2 regions of the Cupriavidus sp. DL-D2 genome follow, and region 1 is predicted to be linked to the other one. Evidence: riboswitches for the same ligand, from Rfam matches in the RefSeq annotation. Region 1 holds a riboswitch; the other holds the start of a gene.
What was found. Region 1 has a riboswitch for glycine ahead of gcvT (glycine cleavage system aminomethyltransferase GcvT). Riboswitches for the same ligand answer to the same signal wherever they lie in the genome.

Region 2: linked by a shared signal. The riboswitch ahead of ABDB81_RS24335 (D-amino acid dehydrogenase) and the one ahead of gcvT (glycine cleavage system aminomethyltransferase GcvT) in region 1 are both predicted to bind glycine.

Annotation. Positions count from the first base shown of each region.
Region 1 covers NZ_JBDKXK010000036.1:48,296-52,637, reverse strand. Annotated here, with positions in the region: gene ABDB81_RS19210 (UvrD-helicase domain-containing protein) at 1-1,904, opposite strand, end outside; gene ABDB81_RS19205 (glycine zipper 2TM domain-containing protein) at 2,217-2,441, shown strand; glycine riboswitch at 2,509-2,599, shown strand; glycine riboswitch at 2,621-2,740, shown strand; gene gcvT (glycine cleavage system aminomethyltransferase GcvT) at 2,826-3,953, shown strand; gene gcvH (glycine cleavage system protein GcvH) at 4,067-4,342, shown strand, end outside.
Region 2 covers NZ_JBDKXK010000059.1:45,714-50,055, reverse strand. Annotated here, with positions in the region: gene ABDB81_RS24345 (diguanylate cyclase) at 1-1,133, shown strand, start outside; tRNA gene ABDB81_RS24340 (tRNA-Leu) at 1,218-1,304, shown strand; gene ABDB81_RS24335 (D-amino acid dehydrogenase) at 1,518-2,783, opposite strand; glycine riboswitch at 2,960-3,069, opposite strand; gene ABDB81_RS24330 (cytochrome b/b6 domain-containing protein) at 3,128-3,661, opposite strand; gene ABDB81_RS24325 (PepSY domain-containing protein) at 3,685-3,951, opposite strand; gene ABDB81_RS24320 (LysR family transcriptional regulator) at 4,204-4,342, shown strand, end outside.

The DNA.
Region 1 (4,342 bases):
ATCTGCAGGCTGCGCTGGGCGCGCGTGATGCCGACGTACATCAGGCGGCGCTCTTCCTCGATCTTCTCGTCGCCCATCTCCTCGTCCTCGCGCGAATGGGGCAGGATGCCCTCCTCCACGCCCACCAGGAACACGTGCGGATATTCGAGTCCCTTCGATGCATGCAGCGTGGAGAGCCGAACAGCGTCGGGATCTTCGTCGCGGCCTTCGAGCATGCTCATCAGCGCCACCGTCTGCGTCAGTTCGAGCAGGTTCTTGCCCTCGTCGGCAAAACCGTCGGCGGTATCGAAACCCGTCGCTTCGCCTTCCACCTCTGGACGCGTGCCCTTGCGCTTGAGCCAGTCGAGGAATTCGAGCGTATTGGTCCAGCGCGATTGCGCCTGACGTTCGTCGAAGGTGTCGTACAGATACGCCTCGTAGTGGATGCCTTCCATCAGGTCATCGAGCACCACCGTGGCCGGATCGTTTGCAGCACGATCTGCCAGCCGCACCATCGATTCGCAGAACAGCCGCAGCGGTTCCAGCTGGCGCGGCTGCAGCTTGCCCTCGATGCCACCCATCATCGCTGCTTCGAACAAGGACACCTTGGCCTGCCCCGCAAACGTGCCGAGCACTTCGAGCGTGGTATTGCCTACGCCACGACGCGGCGTAGTGATGGCGCGGATGAATGCGGGATCGTCATCGGGATTCGCGATCAATCGCAGATACGCGCAGATGTCCTTGATCTCGGCCTTGTCGAAGAAACTCTGTCCACCTGACAGCACATACGGAATGCGCTCGCGCCGCAGGATCTGCTCGAACAGCCGCGCCTGATGGTTGCCGCGATACAGGATGGCGTAGTCGCGAAACTGCGCGCGCCGCTCGAACTTGTGTGCCGACAGCCGGAACACTACGGACTCGGCCTCGTGCTCTTCATCGTTCATCGGATGCACGGCGATGGGGTCGCCCATGCCGTGCTCCGACCACAGTTTCTTGTCGAACAGTTTCGGATTGTTGGCGATGACCGCGTTGGCCGCTTCCAGGATGCGCACCGTCGAGCGGTAGTTCTGTTCGAGCTTCACGACCTTGAGGTCGGGGAAATCGGTCTGCAGCAGCTTCAGGTTGTCGAGCGTGGCGCCGCGCCAGCCATAGATCGCCTGATCGTCATCCCCCACTGCAGTGAACGCCGGCGCGCGCAGATGCGACCCACCGGCCAGTAGCTTCAGCAACTGGTACTGGCACGCGTTGGTGTCCTGGTATTCGTCCACGAGGAAGTAGCGCAGCCGGTTCTGCCATTTCAGACGCACGGCTTCATCGCGCGCGAACAGTTCGGCCGGGAGCCGGATCAGATCGTCGAAGTCCACCGCCTGGTACGCATGCAGCGTCGCCACGTACGCGCGATAGACCATGGCGGCCTGGTGCTCGTCGGCCGTGGCGGCCTGCGCGAGCGCGGTCTCGGGATCGACCATGCCGTTCTTCCACAGCGAAATCGTGTTCTGCACGCTGCGGATCAGTTTCTTGTCGGTGGTACTCAACTGCTCCTGCACGAGTCCGAAGCAGTCGTCCGAATCCATGATCGAGAATTGCGGCTTCAGGCCCACATGCTCGGCTTCCATGCGCAGAATTTGCACGCCGAGCGAGTGAAACGTACAAACGGTCAGCTGCTTGAGTGGAATACGCTTCCCTTCGCGCGTGGTCTTTCCCTCCATGAGCTTGCTGATGCGCTCCTGCATCTCCTTGGCCGCCTTGTTCGTGAACGTGACGGCAGCAATGTGACGCGGCTCGAACCCCTTGTCCTCGATCAGATGCGCAATTTTCTGCGTGATCACGCGCGTCTTGCCGGAACCCGCCCCGGCCAGCACAAGGCAAGGGCCGTCCAGATAGCGAACGGCTTCGGATTGCGCGGCGTTGAGTCCGTGGGTCATGGGGCGGGAAGAGGAAAGCGGGGACGAGAACCGGGAAGGGCGGAAATGCCGAACTCGGCACGCGGTCAGCCACGCGCCGAAGGCGACGATGCTACCACGCGGCAAGGTGGCTGACAGGGCCTGTCGGAGGGTGTCCGACGGCACCCGTTTCACGCTGGTAACAATCGTAAATCGGGCGGGCCCTGCCTGGTGACGGGGCATGGAGTTTGCCTCTCTCCCGTACGGCCGAGCAGGTTGGCAGTCACAACGGTGCGCGGCAAACCTTCCGGATATCGGAACGTATCGGAATCCATTCGAATCAAGGAGCCAATCATGAACACCCTTCGCACGCTCTCGAAAGTCGCGCTGATCGGCGCTACGCTGGTCGGCTTTGCCGGTTGCGCGGACATGACGCCGAAGCAACGGAATACCGCCATCGGCGCCGGTGCGGGCGCGCTCGGCGGCGCGGTGCTGACCAACGGCAGCGCCTTGGGTACGATCGGCGGCGCGGCTGCCGGTGGCGTCATCGGCAATGTCGTAACCAAGGACAACCGCTGACCGAACGGGGGACCGCAGCGCGCGACGGGACGGTTTGACAAAGCCAGACCGCTCCCGTACATTCACGCGCATCTGACCGGGAGAGCGCGCATCACGCATTGCGCCGCCGAAGGGGAATCACCCGAAAACTCTCAGGCACCATGGACCGGTCGGATCGGCATGCAACATGCACACGATGCATGCCGCACTCTGGAGAGCGACATCCGCCGCGGCTGGAAGGCCGGCGAGCATGTCCACCGAAGGGGCGCACGGAGCCACGGCTTCGTAATCTCTCAGGTATCGAGGACAGAGGGGTCATCCGCCGCAGCGGACTGGTTGCACATTGGTGCGGCCGGCATGCGGCGGGTGACCCTTTTTTCGTTTTCGAATTGCCCGAGGATATCCATGACGCTCCAGGCCACGCCCCTCAACGCCATTCATCGCGCCCTCGGCGCCCGCATGGTCGATTTTGGCGGTTGGGACATGCCGGTCAACTACGGCTCCCAGATCGAGGAACACAACGCAGTCCGCTCGGACGCCGGCATGTTCGACGTCTCGCACATGTGCGTGGTCGATCTCCATGGCGCGAACACCCGCACCTTCCTGCGCGGCCTGCTGGCCAACAACGTCGACAAGCTCCAGACACCGGGCAAGGCCCTGTATTCCTGCATGCTCGACGAGAAAGGCGGTGTCATCGACGACCTGATCGTCTACTTCTTTGCCGAGGATTATTTCCGGCTCGTGGTCAATGCGAGCACGGCCGTCGGCGATATCGAATGGATCCGTTCGCGCAACAGCGAGACCGGCAGCGGCGTGACTATCAACCCGCGCCGTGGTGACGTGGCACCAGCAGGGTCCAGCGCACTGGCCATCGTCGCCGTGCAGGGTCCGAACGCACGCGCCAAAGTCTATGCAGCCTTCCCCTCCACCCAGCCCGCCGATGCCCTCAAGCCATTCAACGCGCTGGTCGTGCAGGACCCGGCCATGGGCGAACTGATGGTGGCGCGCACGGGCTATACCGGCGAAGACGGCTTCGAACTGGTGGTGCCGGCCGAGAACGTCGCCGGTATCTGGGAAAAACTCGTGGCAGCCGGTGTGAAGCCTGCCGGCCTGGGCGCACGCGACACCCTGCGCCTGGAAGCCGGCATGAACCTGTACGGCCAGGACATGGACATCCATACGTCGCCGCTCGACGCCGGGCTGTCGTGGACGGTCGATCTGCAAAGCGAACGCGACTTCACCGGCAAGGCTGCGCTGACCGCTGGCGGCCAGAAACGCGCGTTCCTGGGCCTGATCCTGCGCGACAAGGGCGGCGTGCTGCGCGCGCACCAGAAAGTCGTCACCGCATCCGGCGACGGCGAAATCACCAGCGGCACATTCAGCCCGTCGCTGTCCCAGTCCATTGCCTTTGCCAGTCTGCCGAAGGACATCGTGCCGGGTGCGGAAGTCCAGGTAGAGATCCGCGACCGCAAACTGACCGCGACTGTGGTTAAACTGCCGTTTGTGCGCAATGGCAAGGCACTCGTGAGCTGAGGCATCGGCCCCCGCTTCACACCAACGGTCGCCCTTCCACCCGTTCCGCTCGAGCCCACATGCCGCGGGCGGGTGAATGAAACAAGAAACACACTGTATCCCGGAGAACCCTCATGAATTTCCCCGCTGACCTGAAGTACACCGAGTCGCACGAATGGGTGCGCGTCGAAGCCGACGGCACGCTGACCATCGGCATCACCGACCACGCACAAGACGCGCTGGGCGACATCGTTTTCCTGGAACTGCCCGAAGTGGGCAAGTCGGTTGGCGCAGGCGACGCGCTGGCCGTGGTGGAGTCCGTGAAGGCGGCTTCCGACATCTACGCCCCGGTGGCCGGCGAAGTCATCGCCATTAACGACGCGGCTTCGGCATCGCCGGAATCGGTCAAT
Region 2 (4,342 bases), on a different contig from region 1:
GCTACACGCTGGTGGCCGCATGGACTTACGGCATGCTGGGCCTGAGCATGTACTTCCTGGCCACGGCGCGCGTGCCCAATGCCGCATTGTCCGTGCGCGGCCGCAACGTGCTGATGGGCGGCCTGTTCCTGCCGCTGCTCACACACATCGCCTACTTGTATCGCTGGACCGGTCCGCTCGGCGGTGACCTCACGCCGGCCACGTTCTCGCTGATGACGGTGCTGGTCTGGATCTGCGCCTTGCGCACGCATCTGGAAGACATCGGCCACTATGCGCGGCTGCGCGTCTTCGACACGATCCGCGAAGGCTGTGTGGTGATCGGCGCCGATGGCCGTATCGCCGAATGCAATCCTGCAGCCATGCGGCTATTGCCCGAGATGCGGCGCGGCCAGTTGCCACCCACGCAGTGGAACGCGGTGCTGGACGCGCCTGGCGAAACGCCCCACTACATCCCGGAGGGTGCCCAGTTCGAGTTGTCGGTAGAGCCGGTCGTCCGCATGGACGGCAAGACCATCGGCAGGCTGGTGTTCCTGCACGATATCAGCCGCTATCAATCGCGTGAGCTGGCGCTGACGACGCAACTGTCGCGCGTGCAGGCGGACCTCGACATCGATGCACTGACGGGCATCCCGAACCGGCGGTTTTTCCAGCGCGAGTCTCTGGCAGCCGTCACCCGCGCGTACGAACGTGGCCAGGAACTCGGGTTGCTTATTCTCGATGTGGACTTGTTCAAGCAGTTCAACGATCAGTATGGGCATCCCGTGGGCGACGAATGCCTGCGGCAGGTGGCATCGGCACTGAACGGCGTGCTGCGCGACGACCAGTTCTGCGCGCGCCTGGGCGGCGAGGAGTTCGCCGTGGTGCTGCCGAATTCGAACGTGGACGAGACACGCAGTGTTGCCCGCGGGCTGGTGGCATCGGTGCGAGACCTTGGCATTCCGCACAACGGCACGCCAGTGCAGCCCTTCGTGACGATCAGTGTGGGCGCCGTCTGCACACTGCCGGAGGCGCCTCGCCTGGAGCCACTGCTGCACCGCGCCGACAGCGCGATGTACCGCGCCAAGCGCGCGGGGCGTAACCGGTATGTGCTCGACGGCAGCCTGTCCCTCGGCGTGCAAAACACCGGATTGTGACCATCGCGCGAAAAGGGCTTGCAAATTGCCAAGTCTTCTGTAGAATTCGCGGCTCGCATCGACGCAGCAATGCAGCGATACGAAGCCCAGATGGCGGAATTGGTAGACGCACTAGGTTCAGGTCCTAGCGGTGGCAACACTGTGGAGGTTCGAGTCCTCTTCTGGGCACCAATTCAGAAAACCCCCTGTTCGCAAGAGCAGGGGGTTTTTCCGTTTACGCGATTCAATTTCCTTCGGTGGTCTCCCCTCTCCCATGAAATGGGAGAGGGGCGGGGGAGAGGGCCGGAGGCTCTGCTTGCCGACCACGTAGCAATTTGTACCTCCAGCCCTCTCCCCCAACCCCTCTCCCGCCATGCGGGAGAGGGGAGCACACCATCAGGCGATTCAGGCAACCGCACTACCCCCCACCTCGCCTCCAGCCACTACCACCTCAGCCCCAGCCCCCCGCACCACATCTCCCACCATCTCGGCGGTCACCGCTGACAGCGTCCATCCCAGATGCCCATGCCCCGTGTTGTAAAACACATTGGCCGCATGACCCCTGCCCACGCGCGGCATCATGTTCGGCATCATCGGGCGCAGCCCGGCCCAGGGCACGACGCTGCGTGTGCTCACCGCAGGAAAACATGCGTGCACCCAGTCGATCAGCGGACGAATGCGATCGGCGCGGATATCGCGATTGATGCCATTGAACTCCGCCGTGCCCGCCACCCGAAAACGATCGACACCCAGCCGGCTAGTGACCAGTTTGGTTTCATCATCGAGCAGGCTCACAACAGGCGCGCCGGCCTGGCTCTCGGCATCGTTCAGGTTGACCGTGATCGAGTAACCCTTCACCGGATAGATGTTGACGCGATCGCCAAGCTGCTGCGCAAAGGTGCGGCTCGCCACGCCAGCGCACACCACGATGCCGTCGAACTCGCGCGATGAGGGTAGACCGTCTTCGGCGGATACCACGGTGACGCGTCGGCCTGTGGTCGATAGCGTGCGCACGTCCTGGTTGTATAGCGTCGTCACGCCCAGCCGCTGCACGGCCGCCGCGAGCCCACTGGTGAACTTGTGGATATCGCCGGTGGCATCGCTCTCGGTGTAGTACCCACCGTAGAACTTGCCGGCCAGCGTCGGCTCGATATCGCGCATCTCCGCAGGCGTGACCGCGCGCCGCTCCAGTCCGCCTTCGGCCAGCAGCGTCGACACGCGCCCGGCATGATCGAACCCCGACTTGTTGCGATAGATATGCAGGATGCCGCGCCGCTTCAGATCGAAATCGATACCTTCCGCATCCGCCCAGGCAAACAGGTGCTGGCGTGCGGCAATGGCAAGCCGCGCCGTCTCCACGGTGTTGCTGCGATAGTGCGGCATCGACGCGAAGAACTCGGCGAACCAGCTCAACTTGTGCCACGTAGGGCGCGGGTTGACCAGCAGCGGCGCATCGTTGCGGAGCATCCACTTCACACCCTTAACGAGCGTGGACCAGTGCGTCCAGACTTCGGCGTTCGATGCCGATAGCTGTCCGCCGTTGGCGAACGATGTCTCCATGGCCGCATAGCGATGGCGTTCGAAGAGCGTGACGGAGAATCCGCGCTTGGCGAGGGCGTAAGCGGTCGTGACGCCGGTAATACCGCCGCCGATCACTGCAATGGTTTTCATGAGAAGGTCGCGAGGACGTCAAGGGATGGCAGTCCACCGCGCCCCATGCGCGGATAGACGCCCCCTCTGTCCTTGACCTGAGAGATTCGCGCGGCGCCGGTCGCGGAGGACGGCACACATCGCTTGCTCCTTCGGTACCAGCGGCCGACGTGAGAGCCGTGGTTCTTCAGAGTGCATTGGCGATATCGGTCCTTTTGCCTGAGAGTTTCCGGGGCGGTTGCTCCTTCGGCGCCGTGCTGCCTGTCGGATCGAGTCGGACTGGCACGGGCTCTCCCGATATCACGGGACAACGTGAGGCACTATGCCACAGGTTTTAAGATTTCGGCTATGTCCATTGAGCGATATCAACGATCCGACGCGCGACGCTTGCGGCCGGTGAGCATCGCCGCTATGAGGTTCTCACGCAGCTTGAGGCTCATGGCGATGGCCGCGATTACGTGGACGACGACCAGCCCGAGCAGCGTGTTCGACATCCATCGATGGATGTCGATGGGCCAGTCCTCGCCCCAGAACGGATCGAGCCGGGACATCCATCCCGTGACGGCGAGGCCAAGGATCAGCGCCCACATGGCGAGCATCATCACGGCGCCGAGCGGCGTGTGGCTGAGATGGCGCGGCGCGCGGCCACGCAGCAATGCCCGGGCATAGAGCAGCACGCCAGCCGGACGCGGCAGCCAGGCGCCAAAGCGCGCGTGCTCGGTGCCGACAAATCCCCAGAGAATCCGAAACAGTACCAATCCGGCTGCCACATAGCCCAGCACACGGTGCAGGCGGTCGCCGGAGTCATCGAAGATATCGAACAGGACGATGGCCGCCACGCTCCAGTGCGTGAAGCGGACGGCCAGATCCCATACGGCGAGCGTATCGGACCGCGCCATGCGATCCGCCGGCGTAGACATGCTTACTTCTCGATTTCCGATTTCACGATGTCGAGCGTCTTCGTGTCGAAATAAATCTCGGCCTTCTTGCCGTCCTTGGTGGTGCCGTAGATCTCGTAGCAGTTGCCGTCTACCTTGAACTTCTTGATGTTGTAGCCCTGGGCCGCGATCTTGGCCTTGGCGTCAGCCTCGGGCATCCATTCGGCCTTGGGGTGCTTGGCGCAGTTGGCGCCAGCGAACGCTGCCGAGGAGAACAGGCCAGCGAGGGCAAAGGCTGCGAACTTGTACATGAATGACTCCTCCGATTTACCCATTCGGGCGATGTCTCGCATCGTATTCCGGAATGAGACACGTTTCATGTCATCGCTTTCCCGGTGGACGGCATGCGCCGAGTACATCGCTCGCTACTGTGAATGTCACCCCGATGTCATCGTCCCGCAATGTCCACACTAAGAGCGTGGACTTCATCATTGTTCGTAGTGTGGGACAATCGCCCGCCGGGCTAGGGTTTTCCCGGAGAAATACTACGAATAAGGTGTCAGATGAAAACGAGCGACTGGAAGGACTGGGAAATCTTCTGCCGAGTGGTGGAAGGCGGCGGCTTCACACAGGGTGCGGAGCTGGCTGAAGTCCCCAAGTCGTCGGCCAGTGCCGCGGTGGCGCGGCTGGAAGGCCAACTCG